Regions from separate parts of the Halobacillus amylolyticus genome, predicted to be linked through region 4. Evidence: riboswitches for the same ligand, from Rfam matches in the RefSeq annotation. Region 4 holds a riboswitch; each other region holds the start of a gene.

Region 1 (4,505 bases), 1.5 Mb from region 4:
ATTACTACAGTAAACCTTTGCCTGTTGCGAGCGTGCGGCCATGTTAGTGCTTCACGCTTTTTTGCTGTACCCTGAGGCGCCTACACTTTTCTACTGATATGGTACAATTAACAATAGGGTCAATCTATCGGGTTCAGGACAATGACTAGAAATGAGTGGGGGATATGAGAGAAGTGCTTAAGATCTATAGTGAATGGTTAACTCCTATCGGTGAGAAGGACCGGGAGGAGGTTCACCGTGATGGAGATTGGCATGAAAGTTTTCATTGCTGGTTTTATAAGCATGAAGAGAATCGGAGCTGGATCTATTTTCAAAAGCGTGCAGATAGTAAGAAAGATTTCCCATCCCTATATGATATATCGGCTGCGGGCCACATAGCAGCAGAAGAGAGCCTCATCCGTGGAGGTTTGCGCGAGGTTGAAGAGGAGCTTGGTTTAAGGCTGGCTGCGGGCCAATTAAATTATTGTGGATTTTACAAGGAAGAGTTGTTGTTTAAGACGATTAAGGATCGGGAAATCTGTCATATTTATTTATTCCCATATGAAAACCATATGAAGCTGACGATTAATGAAGAGGTTGGCGATGTCGTTCAGATTGACCTTGAGGATTTTCTTAGTATGATTTGCAAAAAAAGTCCGTGTTTACAGGCTGAATCTATCTTTACAGGCGAAGAGCTCCATTTATCTCATTCGAGTTTCTGCCCCCATCCTTTTGATTATTATCAATATGTTGTGCAGGCTATCTTAAGCAGCCGCTAAACTATAGTGATTGACAGAATATTGTGCTGATCGATATACTTTGATGCATTCAAGTGCAAAAGGAGAGAGTTTATGAGCCATCAATCATTTGATACACGTATTGTACACAACAAAATAAATCAGGGAGATGCACTAAATAGTAAATCAACTCCGATTTACCAAACATCTTCCTTTACATTTAAAGACTTAGATCACTTAGAAAGCTATTATGCTGGAGAAGCTTCGTTTTCGTATTCCCGTGAGAAGAATCCGAACACAGAAGAACTCGGTCAAACCGTTGCGAATCTTGAAGGAGCAGAAGCTGGGGTCGCCGCCTCATCTGGAACCTCGGCAATTCTGGCAGGCATCCTTTCTGTTGTGCAAGCCGGTGATCACATCGTTGCCGCAGAAGATCTTTATGGCGGGACCCATCACTTGATTACAAAAGAGCTAACGAGCTTTGGCTTTGAAGTTTCAATCGTTTCATTTGCCGATAAAAAAAAGGTTGAAGAGGCGATTCAACCAAATACGAAATTGCTCTATACAGAGTCAGTCTCCAATCCTTTTCTCAGAGTAGAAGACCTAGAAGGACTTGTAAGTCTCGCGAAGGAACACGATTTGTACACAATGGTTGACAATACATTTGCCACTCCATACTTATTACAGCCCTATAAAAAGGGGATCGATATTGTTGTGCACAGTGCTACAAAATATATCGGCGGTCATAGTGACGTTACTTCGGGGATCGTCGTTGGAAATGAAGAGTTAATGGCAAAAGCGAAGCAAAAGGTGAGTGCGCTTGGCGCCAATCTCAGTGCTTTTGAGGCATGGTTAACTCAACGGGGTGTAAAGACACTTGGTTTACGTATGAAACAGCAATCCGCTAATGCGCAAACACTGGCGGAATCTTTACAGCAGGATGAGTTAGTCGACCAAGTATTTTACCCTGAATACGTTTCAGAGCAAGGGCACGGTGCGATTGTTACGATTGAACTTAGTAAAAAAGTTGATATCGAACAATTCTTTCGATCCTTAGGGTGGATTAAATTGACGCCGACCCTTGGTGGGTTAGAAACGACTGTATCCTATCCAATCCGAACTTCACACCGTGCATTGACGGATGAGGAGCGTGCCCTAATTGGTGTCAATGATTATGTTATTAGGCTTTCCATTGGAATAGAAGAGTCAGCGGACATCATAGCTCAGTTCAAGGAAGCCATTCATGAATCTGTAAAAGAAAATAGTCAAAAATGATTGACTTTTCCAATTGTTATACCTTATAATTCTTAACCATAGCCAAATTAAATAGCAAGTACTCTTATCAAGAGCGGCAGAGGGAATAGGCCCTGTGAAGCCCGGCAACCTTCAAACATCGGTTTGAAAAGGTGCCAAATCCTACAGATCACTGATCTGAGAGATAAGAGGAGGACATGATTATTCAACCCCCTCTTCTTATCGAAGAGGGGGTTTTTTGTATTTCAAAAATTATTTCGGCCCCCGATGCCCTCTTGCTATTCAAATCTTATTTAAAAACTTTAGGAGGATGTAAAAATGACAAACTCATTTGAAAGCTACGATTTAAGCACGGTCTCACTTCATGGCGGGCAATCCCCAGATCCAACTACAGGTTCAAGAGCGGTACCGATTTATCAAACGACTTCTTATGTGTTTCACGATACTGATCATGCGCAAAGTTTATTTGCCCTTGATGAGCCGGGAAATATATATTCAAGAATCGGGAATCCGACGGTAGATGTTTTTGAAAAAAGAATGGCTTTGCTTGAAAACGGCGTTGCTTCTGTGGCGACAGCTTCAGGAATGTCAGCGATTGCTCTATCAATCTTAAATCTAGCAGGCTCAGGTGATGAAATTGTGGCCGCATCGAATTTATATGGAGGCACTTATAATTTGTTTGCTAATACTCTGCCGCGATACGGCATTAAAGTGAGGTTTGTTGATCCTGAAGATCCTGAAAACTTCCGCAATGCTTTAACGGATAAAACCAAGGCTGTGTTTGCTGAGACAATTGGTAACCCGAGTCTTCATGTATTGGATTTTGAAAAGGTCTCCGCAGTTGCCCATGATCACGGTGTACCACTGATTGTTGACAACACATTTGCTACACCTTATTCCTGTAAGCCGATTGAATTTGGAGCGGATATCGTTGTTCATTCTGCTACGAAGTGGATTGGCGGGCATGGAACAGCCATCGGAGGTGTTGTGGTTGATGGGGGAAGATTTGACTGGACAAACGGCAAATTCCCTGTTTTCACTGAGCCGGATGATAGTTATAACGGCATCCGCTATGCCTCTGATTTCGGAACACTAGCCTTTGTAACAAAATTACGCGTTCAATTGTTGAGAGACTTGGGTGCCTGCTTAAGCCCGCAAAATGCTTTCCTACTATTGCAAGGACTTGAAACGTTGCCTTTGCGGATCGAGCGTCATAACGATAATGCATTAGAGCTAGCAGAATACCTTAAAGGTCATCCTGATGTTGAATGGGTCTCCTATCCGGGGTTGAAAGAGCACCCTGCTCATTCACTAGCTGGTAAGTACTTAGAAGGTGGCTATGGTTCGATTGTCAATTTTGGCATCAGAGGAGGCCGTGACGCAGGTCGAAAAGTAATTAACAACATTGCTTTATGGTCACACGTAGCAAACGTAGGTGATGCGAAGTCACTAATCATTCATCCTGCCTCAACAACACACCAACAGTTATCTGTTGAAGATCTCGCTGCAAGTGGTGTATCAGAAGAGTTAATCCGTTTATCTGTTGGTTTAGAGTCAGTGAAGGACCTTGTGAATGACTTGGACCGTGCGATTGCGACGGCAACTGGGAAAGAAGGCAGCTCAGCTATTACTGAGAACGATGAAGGTGTGATCAAATGGGCGCTTCAATCTGCACAAGTAACCGAAGAGCAGGATGGAGAACAAGTGACTCGTCCGAAGCGTTTAGCTGTTGTTGGGTTAAGCGGGAAGCCTTCTCGCCCAAGCCACCGGTTGGCACGTAAAATGCAGCGTCTAGGTTACCAAATTGTACCGGTTAATCCGAGGGAAGATGAGGTGTTAGGAGAAAAAGCCTATCCAGACATTAGCTCAATTCCTTTCAAAGTGGACGTTGTTCAAATTTTCCGCAGTCCTGAAGCGGCAATTGAAATTGCTAAAGAGGCAGCAACTGTGAAGCCTGGGGTCTTTTGGCTGCAAGAGGGCGTCATTGCACCGGAGGCAGCGCGAATTGCTAGTGAAGCGGGACTGCAAGTGGTGCACAATCGTTGCACCTACAAGGAAGCACAGCGCCTAAGAGGCACGATTGATACCTATGCATGTGAAATTTAATTTTTATGGAGGCAAATGGATGAAAACTAAATATATATTACCCACCCTAGCACTGTTACTGACTATCACCTTAATAGGTTGTTCGAATAACGCTGAAGGTGAAAGTGGGAAACCTGATAAAGTGACGCTTGATTATGCCTACTACTCCCCGACAAGTCTCGTTTTGAAGGAAAAGGGATGGGCTGAAGAAGCACTGAAGAAAGAAGGTATTGATGTCGAATTCGTTTTAAGTCAAGGAAGTAATAAGGCACTCGAATTCCTAAACTCAAGTAGTGTGGACTTTAGTTCCTCTGCAGGGGCGGCGGCACTCATGGCAAAGGCGAATGGTTCACCGGTTGAGTCGGTGTACTTATACTCCAAACCCGAGTGGACAGCGCTTGTCACGAATGGTGATTCCAATATTTCTTCTGTTGAGGATTTAAAAGGGAA
Region 2 (4,505 bases), 870 kb from region 4:
ATGCGGAAACAGCTTCTCTCTCAACGTACCCTCCTGGTAATCCTTCTTATACAATCCACGCTCTTGCAGCTCTGGTATCACCAAATCAACAAAGTCTTCCAGATCCCCAGGGGTTACTAAATGGTTCAAGTTAAAGCCATCCACACCCGACTCTTCAAATTGAAACTGGATTGCGTCGGCAACCTCAGTCGGATTTCCAACGATAATACTATTACGGTCTGGTGACTCAAAGCGATTGAGCACTTCGCCAACGGTTAGCTTCTTAGGTGCGTCTTTTGTTAGTGTGGCCGCTTTATAGTGGCCGCCTTCTGTGGACTTTGTGTATTCAAAAGGAAGATCTGGATCCATTTCTTCATACTCGCCGATGTCATAGCCGCTTGCTCCGTATTGTGCTTTAGCGGCATCTGCACTCCAGTGACGTGCGTATTCTTCAAACTTTTGTTCCGCTTCCTCTGTTGTTTCGCCAACAATCACGCTAAGGAAGGAGAAGATTTTAATATTATCTGGATTGCGGCCGTGGTTTTCCGCACGCTTACGAATATCATCGGCATAGTAGTGAATTCGCTCTGGTGTCGGGCCGCCGACAAAGATACACTCGGCGTGCTTGGAGGCGAATTCGCGTCCGCGTTCGGATGTGCCGGCTTGATAGAGGACAGGTGTCCGTTGTAAGGATGGTTCACTCAGGTGCGGCCCTTCCACGGAAAAGTATTTTCCTTCGTGATTAATTTCATGAACTTTATCCGGATCAACCAGTGTGTTATTTTCGACATCTTCAACGACGGCATCATCTTCCCAGCTCGTCTCCCAGAGCTTATAAGACACATCAAGATATTCATCAGCGATATCGTAGCGTTCGTCGTGTTTGATCATATTCTCAAGGCCAAAGTTGCGCGCGGCATTTGGCAGGTAAGAGGTAACCACGTTCCACGCGATACGTCCTTTAGTCAGGTGATCGAGGGTGGAGAAACGCCGAGCATTCCCGAATGGAGCTTCATAGGTGGTGCTGACCGTCATCGCAAAGGATAAATGCTTGGTCACGCTGGCCATCGCTGGAATAACCAGGGCAGGATCATTTAAAGGAACCTGCAATCCATCACGGATCGAGGGGTCTTTACTTTTTTTATAAACGTCATAGATTCCTAGTACATCGGCGAGAAACACGGCATCAAATTTGCCTCTTTCTAATAGTTTAGCTAAGTCCATCCAGTAATCTAAGTCTTTATAGCGGCGGTGGCGCTGACTTCTTGGATGTTTCCACAACCCATGAGAATTGTGCATCGCGCTATTCATTTCAAAGGCATTTAAAATAATTTGTTTCGTCAACTGTATTCCTCCCTAGATTTCCTTTTTAGTGTTTCCAACCTCAAACACATGAAAAAACCTCTTCTTTAAAGAAAAAGAAGAGGTTGAAAACGCAAATGTATGGACTCCTCCTTATCTTTCAAGCCATAGAGCTTGCTGGAATTGGCACAGTACTACTACAGTCTGCTGCCGAGGTTTCAAAGGGCCAGTCCCTCCACCTCTCGTGATAAGAAATTATAATTAAATTTTTATGTGATCCAAAATATACAGCATATCCCAAAAGGTGTCAATGTTAATTTTTAAAAAATTCTGTTCCTTCGCAGATTAGTCAGGGTGTATTTAGGATTAATAAACCCAAATTTTGAAAAAAGAGAGTTGACATGGAAATATAAACTTTGCTATGATGCTGTTTATCAGATTATTTGAATAATTTTATAGTTTTTCACTCTTATCAAGAGTTGGCTGAGGGATTTGGCCCTACGACGCCCGGCAACCACCCTACAAGGGGAACGGTGCTACTTCCAACAGACTTTATTTGTCTGGAAGATAAGAGGTTGGAGCATATATGAATTCAGCCTCTTTCTTTGAAAGGGGCTTTTTTATATTTCATTGAAAAGAACTTTATAACAGGCTAAAGAACGTTGGATAAAGTTAGACATAATTAGCAAAATGAGGGGAGAAATGTACATGTTTACAATCTATTTTATTACCCTAGCCGTGTTCTGGGGGCTTGGCTTACTTATTTGGAATAAAGTCTATCCAAGGTCAAAGGAGGAAAATAACTAATGGGAATTGTTTCGGGACCACTGTTATGGACGCTTGTCAGTCTTCTGGCTTTGTACTTTGTCTTTGTTGTATGGATTGGAAAAAAGGGGAATCAGCATAGTAGATCGATGAACGGTTTTGCAACAGCAAGAGGGAATGTCAGCCCTTGGCTTGTAGGGGCAAGCTATGCAGCAAGTTTCGCTAGTGCCAATTTGTTTGTAGGTGTTCCTGGTCTAGCTTATGAACATGGAGTTTCAGTATTATGGTATACGCTCGGTGGCTTTGGGGCTGGCTGGATCGCTCTTCTGCTATTTGCTAAGAAGTTTTGGAAATATGGAAAGAAGTTCGGCGGAGTTTCCACACTTCCTGAATGGCTTGGGAGAAGATATAACAGCAAAACCTTGCAAGTCCTCGTCACTTTTTTAGTATTGTTTAACGTGTATTATATTGTCGGTCAAAATGTCGGGTTGGCGACAATCTTTGAATCCGTTATCGGCATTCCTTATTTCTGGGGGATTCTGATTGGTGTGACCATTACGATTCTCTATATTGGACTTGGCGGTGCCTTTGCCCAAATTGTTACGGATGGTATCCAAGGAACCTTGATGGTAATCACATCTATCCTGATCTTTGCGTCATTATTTTGGACGATAGGTGGGGGACTGAATGTATTTGGTGAGCTTTCTACTAAACTAGAAGCGATCGATCCAGAATTGATCGCTCCGCTAAACGGACCCTATGACAGTGTCTTAGCTATTTTGTCGGTTCAATTTTTACATATTAGTTTTGTTGTCATGCCGCACCTGCTTAATAAAGTGTTATCACTGGAAACGGAGGATCAGCTTCGGCCGTTTACGATGTCAGCGGGGCTTGGCATGTTCTTCATTACCGTGTTAATGGTGTTGGGTGGTCTGGCAGCTAGAGTGCTGGCTCCATCGCTTAGTAGTGCGGACTCGGCCATTCCCGTCTATGTACTAGAAGCCTTTCCACCAATCATTGCTGCGATTATCATCGTTGGGATTATTTCAGCGATTCTATCAAGTACAGACAGCTTGTATTTGAGTATTACGTCAAGCATTGGAAACGATCTGTACAAGGTGCTGGCTCCGATCCTTTCGAAAGGGAAGTTATCCAAACATCAATTGGATGTACGCTCGGTAAAAGTAGCCAAAGGCTCGCTCATCTTTGTTGGTTTGGCCACCTTTTACCTGTCGCTCGATCGACCTGATTCGCTGGCGATCCTGATTCAGTTTAGTTTCTCAGCGATTATCAGTGGCCTCCTTGCTCCGATTGTATTGGGCTATTTATGGGGGAAATCCAATGGTTACGGTGCAATAGCCTCGCTCATTTCAGGTACGGGACTCTATGTTCTTTTTACTAGTTTGAATGTCTTTGAAAATATTTATATATCCTTGTTCCTTGCCGCTGCTGCTGGATTTGTTGTGATGATCGTGACGAGCTTAGTCACGACGTCTAATGTAACAAAAGAAGAAGAGGATGTCTTTTTAAAAGATGTGCTTTAAACGATTAACTCAACATTTAAGAGGTTATTACTTTGACACAAACAAAAGTAGAATCACTTAGGAAATACCCCATTCAATTTTCCAATGATGGTTCCTGCTTGGATGTTCCAATGGCTGGGTGTAAACATTCGTGTACCAGCTCCGATGGCTTTCTTCCCGTTCTCAGGATGGAAGGATTCATTCGATGGTGACTTGCATGTTAACGGGAAGGATGGGATCGAGTTTTATACTCGTAAGAAAGTGATGAAGACTCGTTGGGTGTGATGGTAGACAAGGGATTTTAGGAGGATTGTACTTGAAGGAGTTTAGGCTATCGAAATCATGACTTCAGTCTCCAAGTAGCTTTTTCAAATGCTGCTTGGAGGCTCTTTATTGAAGGGTTTAGCATAATCCTAAATCTATTGATTGTGCAATTTCCACAAAATAAATGTAATTCAACAATCTGAGATGGGGCAGCATACAGACCAGGGATAGAGGACTATTTATACGAAGCAAATAAAGGTGCCTGCCCCCTGTTGTGTTGATACGTAAACGTATAGGGGATGGGCACCAAAGTCTTAAGTTTAGCTAGCATTGCAAATTAATTCAATAACAAAATGTATTTTTGAAAATAAATTGCGCTGATATAGAGAAAAGATGGGGGTCAAGTACTTGGAAACTTATGAATATCAATTTAAGAACTTACCGCTTACACCATACATATGCAGGCATCTCATTTTAGAATTATTTAACGAAAGAGTGGAGATGAGACAAACGATTGTTAATGAGGTGACAGCAGCTCATTTAGCTAGAGGTGGGAAAGAGGCAAACGTAGCTGACAAGCCAAGAATGTTGAAAAAGGCCTTAGAGAAATTAAAGAAAGAAGGATTAGCTAAGAATCCTTCTTATGGTTATTGGCTTATTACTAATAATGAT
Region 3 (4,505 bases), 730 kb from region 4:
CATCTACAGTATTACCTTTGTTATTACAGCCATTCTATGTGCTATTTTCATCTTTTAGTGCTATTTGAATTTTGGAACTCTTTAACTTGACTGTTCCTTTAACCCAGCAGGGCTGGTTGTGAACCACGCGAGCCAAGCAGCCAGTCCGCCTGCAACTAACTTACCGATGACGACAGCCACAATCACCTCTTTATTTACACTGGCTACAAACCCTAAATGGCCTCCAAGGACAAATGCCCCGCTTACCGCAAACGCAGCATTCATCACTTTTCCTCTTGTATCCATATCTTTCATTGTCGCTAGCATAGGAATATGGTGGGCCAGTGATGCGATGAATCCGGTCATCGCTATCGAGTTAATCCCAAGTTTGTCGCTCCATTTGTCCCATAATCGCTGTCCCGATCGATTAATAAAGCTAACCATTGGATAGGCACCTGCAAGCATGATCGTGATACGACCCACGATGCCTACCCCCTCCTCTAAAGGAGCCACCCCTTGAACAATTGTAAAGCCTGTTAATGTCTCGATAATAATTAGGACTAATCCGCTGATGATCAGCAGCTCGACTGACTTGCCAAACCTTGCAAATAAATGGATAGTTAGATTGGTAAACTTCCATAATCCTAATCCTATTATCACCGCTAGAACTACTGTAGGTATGAGATTGCGGATCATCCACGCCAGCTCATAGCCGGCTACAGCCCCTCCGGCAAGACAACCAATGGGAATTGTAATCAGCCCGATTAATATCCCTTTTGCAAAATAAGGATAGTCTTCTTTCGCAATCATTGTTAAGGCAATTGGAATGGTAAAAACGAGCGTAGGCCCCATCATCGTACCGAGGAACGCCCAAGAGAAAACCGCTGCATCATCACTGGCAGCGAGGGCTTCTGCTAATTGGTAAGCCCCCATATCAATCGCCAATATCGTTGAAGCGAACATCGATGGATCAACTCCCAGCCACTGATACAGTGGGGTAATAATAGGGGCTAGCCATCCGGATAGAACTGGGGCTAATGAAATAATTCCAACCATCGCAAGTGCAAGCGGCCCCATCATCATAAACGCATTGTAAAAACTCTCACCCAAACCCCATCGGTTATGTAAAAGATAGTAATCTATTGCTCCAATGACCATAAAGAGCGTCATGATTATGAGTAACCCCTCATTAAACCACATGGTATCTCCCCTAACCGCCTACAATTATAAGTAACTACTAAAGATTGTGCCCTTTATGATCAAGTCTTTCAAGCGTTTTTAAGTTCATCAATTGTTAGCGGAAAATGTTTGCCCACCAATCCACGTCAAGCAGATCACAACAAAACTAAGACATCGCTCTCAAAACAAAAAAGAATACCTATCCGTTACAATATGAATCATGCTCACCTTCCCTCAACACTATGTATAGATATAAAAAAGAACCCTCCTTAGTAAAAGGAAGGCTCCCTCATATTTTTAATTAGCCGATTCCGCACGCAACTGATCCATTCTTTTGTGAATACTTTTGGTGGTATTCTTCTGCATCATAGAACACTTCAGCTTTTGCTACCTCTGTTACAATCGGACGTTTAAAGATCCCTTTTGCTTCCCATTGCTTAATCTTCTCGTTGGCAATCGTCTTCTCTAAATCATTGGTATAAAAGATAGCAGATCGATATTGGTGACCTACGTCCATGCCCTGCTTATTGCGGGTTGTTGGATCATGGGCCTCAAAAAAGATATTAACCAACTCTTCATATGTGAGGACAGTTGGATCATATTCAATTTTTACGGCTTCTGCGTGACCCGTTGTTCCTGTTTTCACTTGCTCATATGTCGGGTTCTCAGCGTGACCGCCTGTGTATCCCACCCGTGTTGCAGTTACTCCATCAAAACGCTCAAAAAAGGGCTCAACACCCCAGAAACACCCTGCACCAAAAATAGCTGTTGCCATAACTCATCTTCCCCTTCTCTTAACGCGGAACTTCTTTTTCAAAGAGAGTTTGACGGTTTTAAAACCAAAAAACCCCTTTTCTTATCCAGTATAAGAAAAGGGGTCGTAATATTCCGTACGATCCTCTCATCTTTTAGAATGTCACCATCCTACAGGAATTGGCACCGTTCTCTCAATCTCGTGGATTGATTCGATGGTTGCCGGGCATCAAAGGGCCAGTCCCTCCGCCTCTCTGGATAAGAAGTTTCCGTTATTTATTTTGTTATCTTATATGATACAACGATTTCCCAACGAAGTAAAGAGTGAAGACTCAACTTTTTCTCCTGTTTGTAAAATTATGCTGAAGCCCTCTTCAACATGACTGATGGATAAAAATAATTTTTTACGAACTGCGTCCCGTCGTGTACACTTCCTCAAATGGTTGAACGATGACAAATCCCTCACCTTTAAACTCCATTTGGATCGATTCCCCGCTTCCCCGTCCGAAAAATGTCTTAAAGCTGATATCTGTTCTAAACTCCGGTTCGAGGTGCCCTGACCAGGCTACCGTTGCATTAGGATCCGTAAGGACAGATTCCCCAGGACGAACGAGTAAAGTCAACGGCTCATAATGGGAAGTAATCGCTACTCTTCCATGGCCCTGAAGCTTAATATTAAAGAGTCCACCAGACATCATTCCTGCTACTTTTTTCATTAACTTAACATCCCATTCAATACCTGGTTCAAAAGCCAAAAGATCATTCCCATTAACGGTGATGGATTCGTTGGCGAGGTCAAAAATCGTAATTTTCTTTCCTTGATCTGCTAAGTATAGACGACCTCTGCCATGTGCTTTCATTAACGAGCTGCCTTCTCCTGAAAAAGCTTTCTTGAACATGCGCCCAACTCCATGCTCTAATATCCCTTCACGCTCGAACTTGATTTGGCCATTGTAAGAGATCATTGAACCTGATTTTGCCCACACTTCATCCATTAAATTGACTTCAAGAATTCGCGGTGTTTCTAATTCAAAGTACTCACTTTCTGTTTCATCTTGCTTCGTTTGTTGAATGAATTGATCAATTGAATAATTGCTCATTTAAAGGTTCCTCCCCATTTCGTGCTGTTCTTGATACGAATGAGGAAGGCAAAACGTTTCGTGCTTTTCCTCCCTTTTAAATTATCCCCTCACTGCTGTTAGGGAAGAATCTTTTTAGATTTTGATAGAATCCTGACAAGTTTAGGGAGAAACTTTTTGGATTTAGTCAGAAACCCAATGATTTTGGGGAGAAACCTTCTGAATTTGGAGATAATTGTCCTGTATTTGGGTAGAATCCTCAGTCAACTTCAAGAACAAAAAAGCACACCATCACTTAAATGGTGTGCTCCATTTAGGATCCTAGAAAAATTGCTCCATACATCAATGATCCTAATATGACAAAGGCTGGATGAACCTTCACGCGCTCGAGTAAAAAAAAGCTAACGCCAATCAGCAGAATGGTTTGCAGAGCTCCGGAAGAAAAGTACGAATTCCGGAAGAACTGAAAGGCTATAACTCCAAGCAAAATGGCAATAGACGGGCGAATGAGGGCAGTCATTGTTTTAACCCTAGGAGAGTCTTTAAATTTATACAATAGGCTCAGAAGCCCAATCATTAAGATTAACGAAGGAGCCACCGTTGCAAACACCCCGATAAAGCTCCCGATTATCCCACCTTGCTGAAAACCAATGAAGCCAGCCATTTTTGTAGCTATAGGGCCTGGCAAAGCGTTCGCCATAGCCAGCATTTCGCTAAATTCGCTGACAGTCATCCAGTTAAAACGTTCTACCACTTCGTTCTCTACTAAAGGGATAGAGGCAGGTCCACCTCCATACCCCACTATCCCAGGAATGAAAAAGGCAATAAAAATCTTCCAATAGATCATGATGATTGCTCCTTACGTACATAAGCTTTCGACTTTTCCCCTTTTTTGCCCATTGGTCTAATCAAAGCTACTAGAAGGAGGGCAAAAATAACTAATCCCGGATGAACCCCTGCCCACTCTATTAAAATAAGGGAACCTGCTCCTAGCAGGATTGTATTTAACCATCCTAAGCTAACTTTTGCCTTTTTTATAAAGTCGTAGGTAAGTTTAGCAAGCATGACACCAACAACAGGGACGACAGCTTGTGTCATTCCGTTCACCCATGGCTGATCACGAAAGCTATTTAATGAAGTAATGAGAACAATCATGATCGCGATTGTGGGAATAATGGTAGCAAGAACAGCGTTTAACATGCCAAGTACCCCAGAGACCCGAAACCCAATATAACCCGCCATTTTCGTAGCAATCGGTCCTGGCAGTGAGTTTCCTAATGCAAGAATATCCGCAAAATCATCGTCAGACAGCCATTTATACTTTTCTACGACTTCTTTATGCACGAGTGGAATGGAGGAAGGACCTCCCCCATACCCAAGCATGCCTACTCTAAAAAAGGCCAAGAAGAGATTCCAATGCTGCATAATCCCATCCCCCTCATATCAATCCTTTATAGACCTTTAGTAAGCAGAAATCGTTCCATCTGTGCGTGATTCTGTCCCGCCAAATAACGT
Region 4 (4,505 bases):
TTACGCGAGCGAGGCTGCCGAAGCTCTTAGGAAGCATGGATTTCAACGATTCGGTAAACAGCGACTTATTGCTTTAATTCAACCTGGAAATGTAGGATCGATAGAAGTGGCTAAGAAAATTAGGATGGACTTTGAAAAGCGTACCGTGCTATCAGGGCAAGAGGTACATATTTACTCTGTGTCCTAGTCAAAACAAGCGCTTCATTTGCTGTGCGCATTTTTAAGGAAAGGGTTTCGCCGGGATATTTAACGCGACAGAGATTTAGGTAGGCCAGAATCATTTTTAAATTATGAATGGAGTATATCATGATAATAAACAAACGAGATTTTTACGTTAAGGGGATAAATTATACTGTTAGATCTGCAATCGATAGAGATGCAAAAGAATTGTCCGCACTAAGATTACAGATTGACGGCGAGACCGAAAATTTGGACAGAGAAAAAGGGGAGGCGTTCATAGATATACCGGGATTTGAACAGATTATAAAAACGGACACTGAGCATTCAAGAAACTTATTTTTAGTTGCTGTAGCTCATGATCGGATCGTTGGGTTTTCAAGATGCGAAGGAATTTATTTGAATAGATTTTCTCATAAAGTAGAATTTGGGGTATGCATATTAAAAGATTTTTGGGGATATAGGATTGGGGAAAATCTTTTAAAAGAGTCTGTTTCTTGGGCGGACGCAAATGGCATTAAAAAAATTGCTTTGAATGTTTTAGAAACAAACGATAAAGCCATTAAACTGTATAAAAAGCTTGGCTTTGAAATAGAAGGTGTATTAAAAAAAGACAAAATTCTTTCTGACGGTAAATACTATAATACTATTATTATGGGAAGATTTAAGGAATGAGGCCTTATAAAACAGTCGAGTCCATCAATTTACATAAATAAAAGGATGTTTACATGCTCAAAAATAAAAAGGTTATTATCACAGGAGCAGCCTCCGGAATTGGCAAGGAAATTGTAAACCAATGTTTATAAGAAGGTCTCAAAAATTTATTCGAGTGCACTGAAAAGATAAACAAAAGGACGGGATGAAATGAATTCTATAGAACTAGTGAAGCTAAACTTGACTGAAGTAAGAAGACGAAGTATTAAGGTATGGTCCTCTATTCCATCCGATGTACTACAATGGAGACCTGATGAAGAGGCAATGACCTCCTTAGAGATGATTCGGCACGTATTAGAGAGCGAACACTATTACCATATGGCGATTAAAAATAAAGGCAGCTTAAGCAATTTTGAATCTCCCTTTGATAATGTCCCTTTACAATCTGTTCAGAAGGAATTGGAGTTTGCAGAGCCTTATCGTGAAGCTTTTTTAGAAACGATATCAACTTACAAAGCAGAAGACCTTTCAAATATAAAGATTGATCGCTCTAATGTTGGATACATACGAAGTTTGGGGGACATGCTTTTACGGATTGCCTATCATGAATCGATACATACTGGTCAGTTATTAGACTATTTGAGAACAGCAGGTGTTCCTAGAGCTGATATTTGGGATTAATAATAGATGTAAATAATTGTCTTTATGTCAAAACTTTATGAAACGGTCTTTTTTCAGAAAGTATGAAAAATTAATAATTTTCCTTTAAACCATTGACATTTTTTCTAAAAGGGAATAATATATTTACCAATATCAAATACCACAATTTCACAATTTAATTCTTATCGCGAGAGGTGGAGGGACTGGCCCTTTGAAGCCTCGGCAACGGGTCTGATGGATCATTTATCAGAGACTGTGCCAATTCCAGCGGGTGCATTAGGCACTTGAAAGATAAGAAGATAGGTAGTTATATGTTCGCATCGAACACCTCTCTTCTTACTTTTGCTAAGAAGAGAGGTTTTTTAATGTTAAATTTACGAGCTTGCTTTAGTTAGAAGGAGGAAAATATGAGCAATAACATCGTTTCGTATGAGAATTTCTCTGGTGATCCATTTGAAAGCTGGCACCCTTCGGATGACACAAAAGGCGCTGCCAGTGTATTAGAATGGGCTTATCAGTCTTATGGTGAATCAATCGTCTATGCTTGTAGTTTCGGAGCGGAAGGTATTGTGTTGATTGATTTGATTTCTAAAGTGAAGAAAGATGCAGAAATTGTGTTTCTTGATACAGATGTTCACTTTCCAGAAACTTATGAACTGATCGAAAAAGTGAAGCGGAGATACCCGCAGCTTCACATTCATATTAAGAAACCGGATTTGACTTTAGATGAGCAAGCGAACGAGTATGGTCCAGCATTATGGAAAAAGCAGCCAGGCCAATGTTGTTATATTCGAAAAATCAAGCCGCTTGAGGATGCGCTTAGTGGGGCAACAGCCTGGATTTCAGGGCTGAGGCGAGAACAGTCTCCGAGTCGAAGTCACACTGATTTTGTAAATAAGGATGAACGGTTTCAGTCGATTAAGGTATGCCCCCTAATCTACTGGACATGGGAAGACGTTTGGGATTATATCCGAGTAAATAGCTTGGATTACAATGAATTACATGATCAAAAGTATCCAAGTATCGGTTGCATGCCTTGTACTGAGCCAGTAACTGAACAGGGGGACGATCGTTCTGGGAGATGGCAAGGGTTTAATAAAACAGAATGCGGTCTCCACACTTCAGGAAACCAGTCATAAAAATTAAGTAGATTATTTCTGTAAGCTGATTTAAAAATTCATTGCAACAAGGGGAGGAGGTGGCTTATGAAAAAAGTTTATATCGTCGGTGCAGGACCCGGTGATCCTGATTTAATTACAGTGAAAGGCTTGAAGGCCATTCAGCAGGCGGATGTCATTCTATACGATCGATTGATTAACAAAGACTTACTTGATGAAGCGAGGGACGAAGCTGAACTGATTTATTGCGGTAAGCGTCCGGATAATCATTCTTTAGACCAACAAACCATTAATGGGCTTCTTTGTGACTTTGCCTTACAAGGGAAAACAGTAACCCGCTTAAAAGGCGGGGATCCCTTCGTTTTTGGTAGAGGTGGAGAGGAAGCCGAAGAATTAGCAAAAAGGGATATTCCTTATGAAATCGTCCCTGGGATCTCATCTGGTGTAGCTGCTCCTGCTTATGCTGGTATTCCAGTCACACACCGTAACTATAGTTCGTCTGTAGCCTTCCTATCAGGAGTAAGCAAATTCGGACATGATCAGGAAGAGTATTGGGAGCATGTAGTGAAAAGCATGGACACTTTGTGCATTTATATGGGTGTCAAAAAACTTCCGGAAATTTGCGCGAGACTGATTCGACATGGCCGCGCTCCCAGTACACCGATCGCTCTGGTGGAGTGGGGGACGATGGAACATCAACGTACCGTAACAGGAACACTAGAGGACATTGTAGGGAAGGTCGAGGATCTCGAGAATCCTTCGATGATAGTCGTAGGAGAAGTCGTGAAGCTGAGGGAGCAGCTGCAATGGTTTGAACAGATGAAAGACGAGGAAGAAATGCCTGTTCCTTCTATTGTTGGTTAAAAGGAAGGGGATGGTTACATGCAAGCAGTTTTATATGTAAGCCACGGTAGCCGTGTTGAGAAGGCGCGTAAGGAAGCCGTTTCCTTGATTCAATCCGTCCAGGAGCGTATAGACGTTCCTCTTCAGGAAACCTGTTTTTTAGAACTGGCGGAACCGGATATGGCTCAAGGAATTAAGAATCTCGTCGAGCGAGGAGCCACTAGGGTTGCTATTATCCCCGTCTTATTGTTGAGTGCGGGTCACTACTATACGGATATACCGGAAGAGATTAATCGTGCGAAGCTCCGCCATCCGCACATCCATTTTGTTTATGGAAGAACGATCGGAATCCAGGATCGGGTGATTGATATTTTAGTCCAACGTGTGCAGGAAACAAAGGTGGTCCGCCATTCAGATGCGAACATCTTGCTAGTTGGAAGAGGCAGCCGTCATTCAGAGACCAAAGAATCGATGGAACAAATTGCACATAAATTATGTTCGAAAATGGACGTCGCTAATGTAAATGTCAGCTATTTAGCGGCCTGTTCACCTTCTTTTGATGAAGGATTGCAAACTTCGCTGAAAGAAGGGTGGTCACAAACTTTCGTGATTCCCTACCTTTGGTTTACCGGGCTGCTTATGAGGTCGATGCAGGACAAAATCAATGGGATGCAGGAGAAAAGTCAACAGGTGGTCCTGTGTCAATATCTTGGGAACCATCCTATAATGATCGACGCATTGACTGACCGAGTTCATGAAGCCTTGCAAAATGAGCACAGCTTGAGCCAATGATGAATCATATATGAATGATACATTGCTCCTAAGGCTGAAGTGGTGATCCATAGGAGGAGATGGATATTCCAATGATAGGGGGACGAGGTATGAATGGTTTAGATGGAAAGCAAATTGGAGTGGCTGCTGATCGGAGTGCTGAACCACTAAGCAACTTGATCCACAAAAAAGGCGGTAACCCAGTAGTTTATTCCATCCAAGGGAAACAAACGTTAAACGAACAGACTAGCTGTCAGAATATAAAAGATTATCTATCCGAAA

The links. Region 4 has a riboswitch for S-adenosylmethionine ahead of MUO15_RS04615 (phosphoadenylyl-sulfate reductase). Riboswitches for the same ligand answer to the same signal wherever they lie in the genome.
Region 1: it holds a riboswitch for S-adenosylmethionine, as region 4 does, so the genes downstream of both, MUO15_RS12045 (PLP-dependent aspartate aminotransferase family protein) here and MUO15_RS04615 (phosphoadenylyl-sulfate reductase) in region 4, are expected to answer to the same signal.
Region 2: it holds a riboswitch for S-adenosylmethionine, as region 4 does, so the genes downstream of both, MUO15_RS09160 (sodium:solute symporter family protein) here and MUO15_RS04615 (phosphoadenylyl-sulfate reductase) in region 4, are expected to answer to the same signal.
Region 3: it holds a riboswitch for S-adenosylmethionine, as region 4 does, so the genes downstream of both, msrA (peptide-methionine (S)-S-oxide reductase MsrA) here and MUO15_RS04615 (phosphoadenylyl-sulfate reductase) in region 4, are expected to answer to the same signal.

The regions. Positions count from the first base shown of each region.
Region 1 is NZ_CP095075.1:2,336,785-2,341,289, reverse strand. Features, by position in the region: gene MUO15_RS12060 (bifunctional diguanylate cyclase/phosphodiesterase) at 1-47, shown strand, start outside; gene MUO15_RS12055 (NUDIX hydrolase) at 165-758, shown strand; gene MUO15_RS12050 (trans-sulfuration enzyme family protein) at 831-1,991, shown strand; SAM riboswitch class I at 2,053-2,161, shown strand; gene MUO15_RS12045 (PLP-dependent aspartate aminotransferase family protein) at 2,289-4,076, shown strand; gene MUO15_RS12040 (aliphatic sulfonate ABC transporter substrate-binding protein) at 4,096-4,505, shown strand, end outside.
Region 2 is NZ_CP095075.1:1,745,728-1,750,232, reverse strand. Features, by position in the region: gene MUO15_RS09165 (LLM class flavin-dependent oxidoreductase) at 1-1,323, opposite strand, end outside; SAM riboswitch class I at 1,432-1,535, opposite strand; SAM riboswitch class I at 1,748-1,855, shown strand; gene MUO15_RS09160 (sodium:solute symporter family protein) at 2,088-3,590, shown strand; partial or broken gene MUO15_RS09155 (malonate-semialdehyde dehydrogenase) at 3,705-3,854, shown strand; gene MUO15_RS09150 (GIY-YIG nuclease family protein) at 4,242-4,505, shown strand, end outside.
Region 3 is NZ_CP095075.1:1,611,265-1,615,769, forward strand. Features, by position in the region: gene MUO15_RS08470 (hypothetical protein) at 1-58, shown strand, start outside; gene eutH (ethanolamine utilization protein EutH) at 82-1,179, opposite strand; gene msrA (peptide-methionine (S)-S-oxide reductase MsrA) at 1,460-1,933, opposite strand; SAM riboswitch class I at 2,057-2,176, opposite strand; gene MUO15_RS08485 (AIM24 family protein) at 2,316-3,011, opposite strand; gene MUO15_RS08490 (chromate transporter) at 3,304-3,837, opposite strand; gene MUO15_RS08495 (chromate transporter) at 3,834-4,415, opposite strand; gene MUO15_RS08500 (gamma-glutamyltransferase family protein) at 4,452-4,505, opposite strand, start outside.
Region 4 is NZ_CP095075.1:877,165-881,669, reverse strand. Features, by position in the region: gene MUO15_RS04630 (GNAT family N-acetyltransferase) at 1-187, shown strand, start outside; gene MUO15_RS04625 (GNAT family N-acetyltransferase) at 307-852, shown strand; gene MUO15_RS04620 (DinB family protein) at 1,042-1,512, shown strand; SAM riboswitch class I at 1,671-1,789, shown strand; gene MUO15_RS04615 (phosphoadenylyl-sulfate reductase) at 1,899-2,630, shown strand; gene cobA (uroporphyrinogen-III C-methyltransferase) at 2,697-3,473, shown strand; gene MUO15_RS04605 (sirohydrochlorin chelatase) at 3,492-4,244, shown strand; gene MUO15_RS04600 (uroporphyrinogen-III synthase) at 4,334-4,505, shown strand, end outside.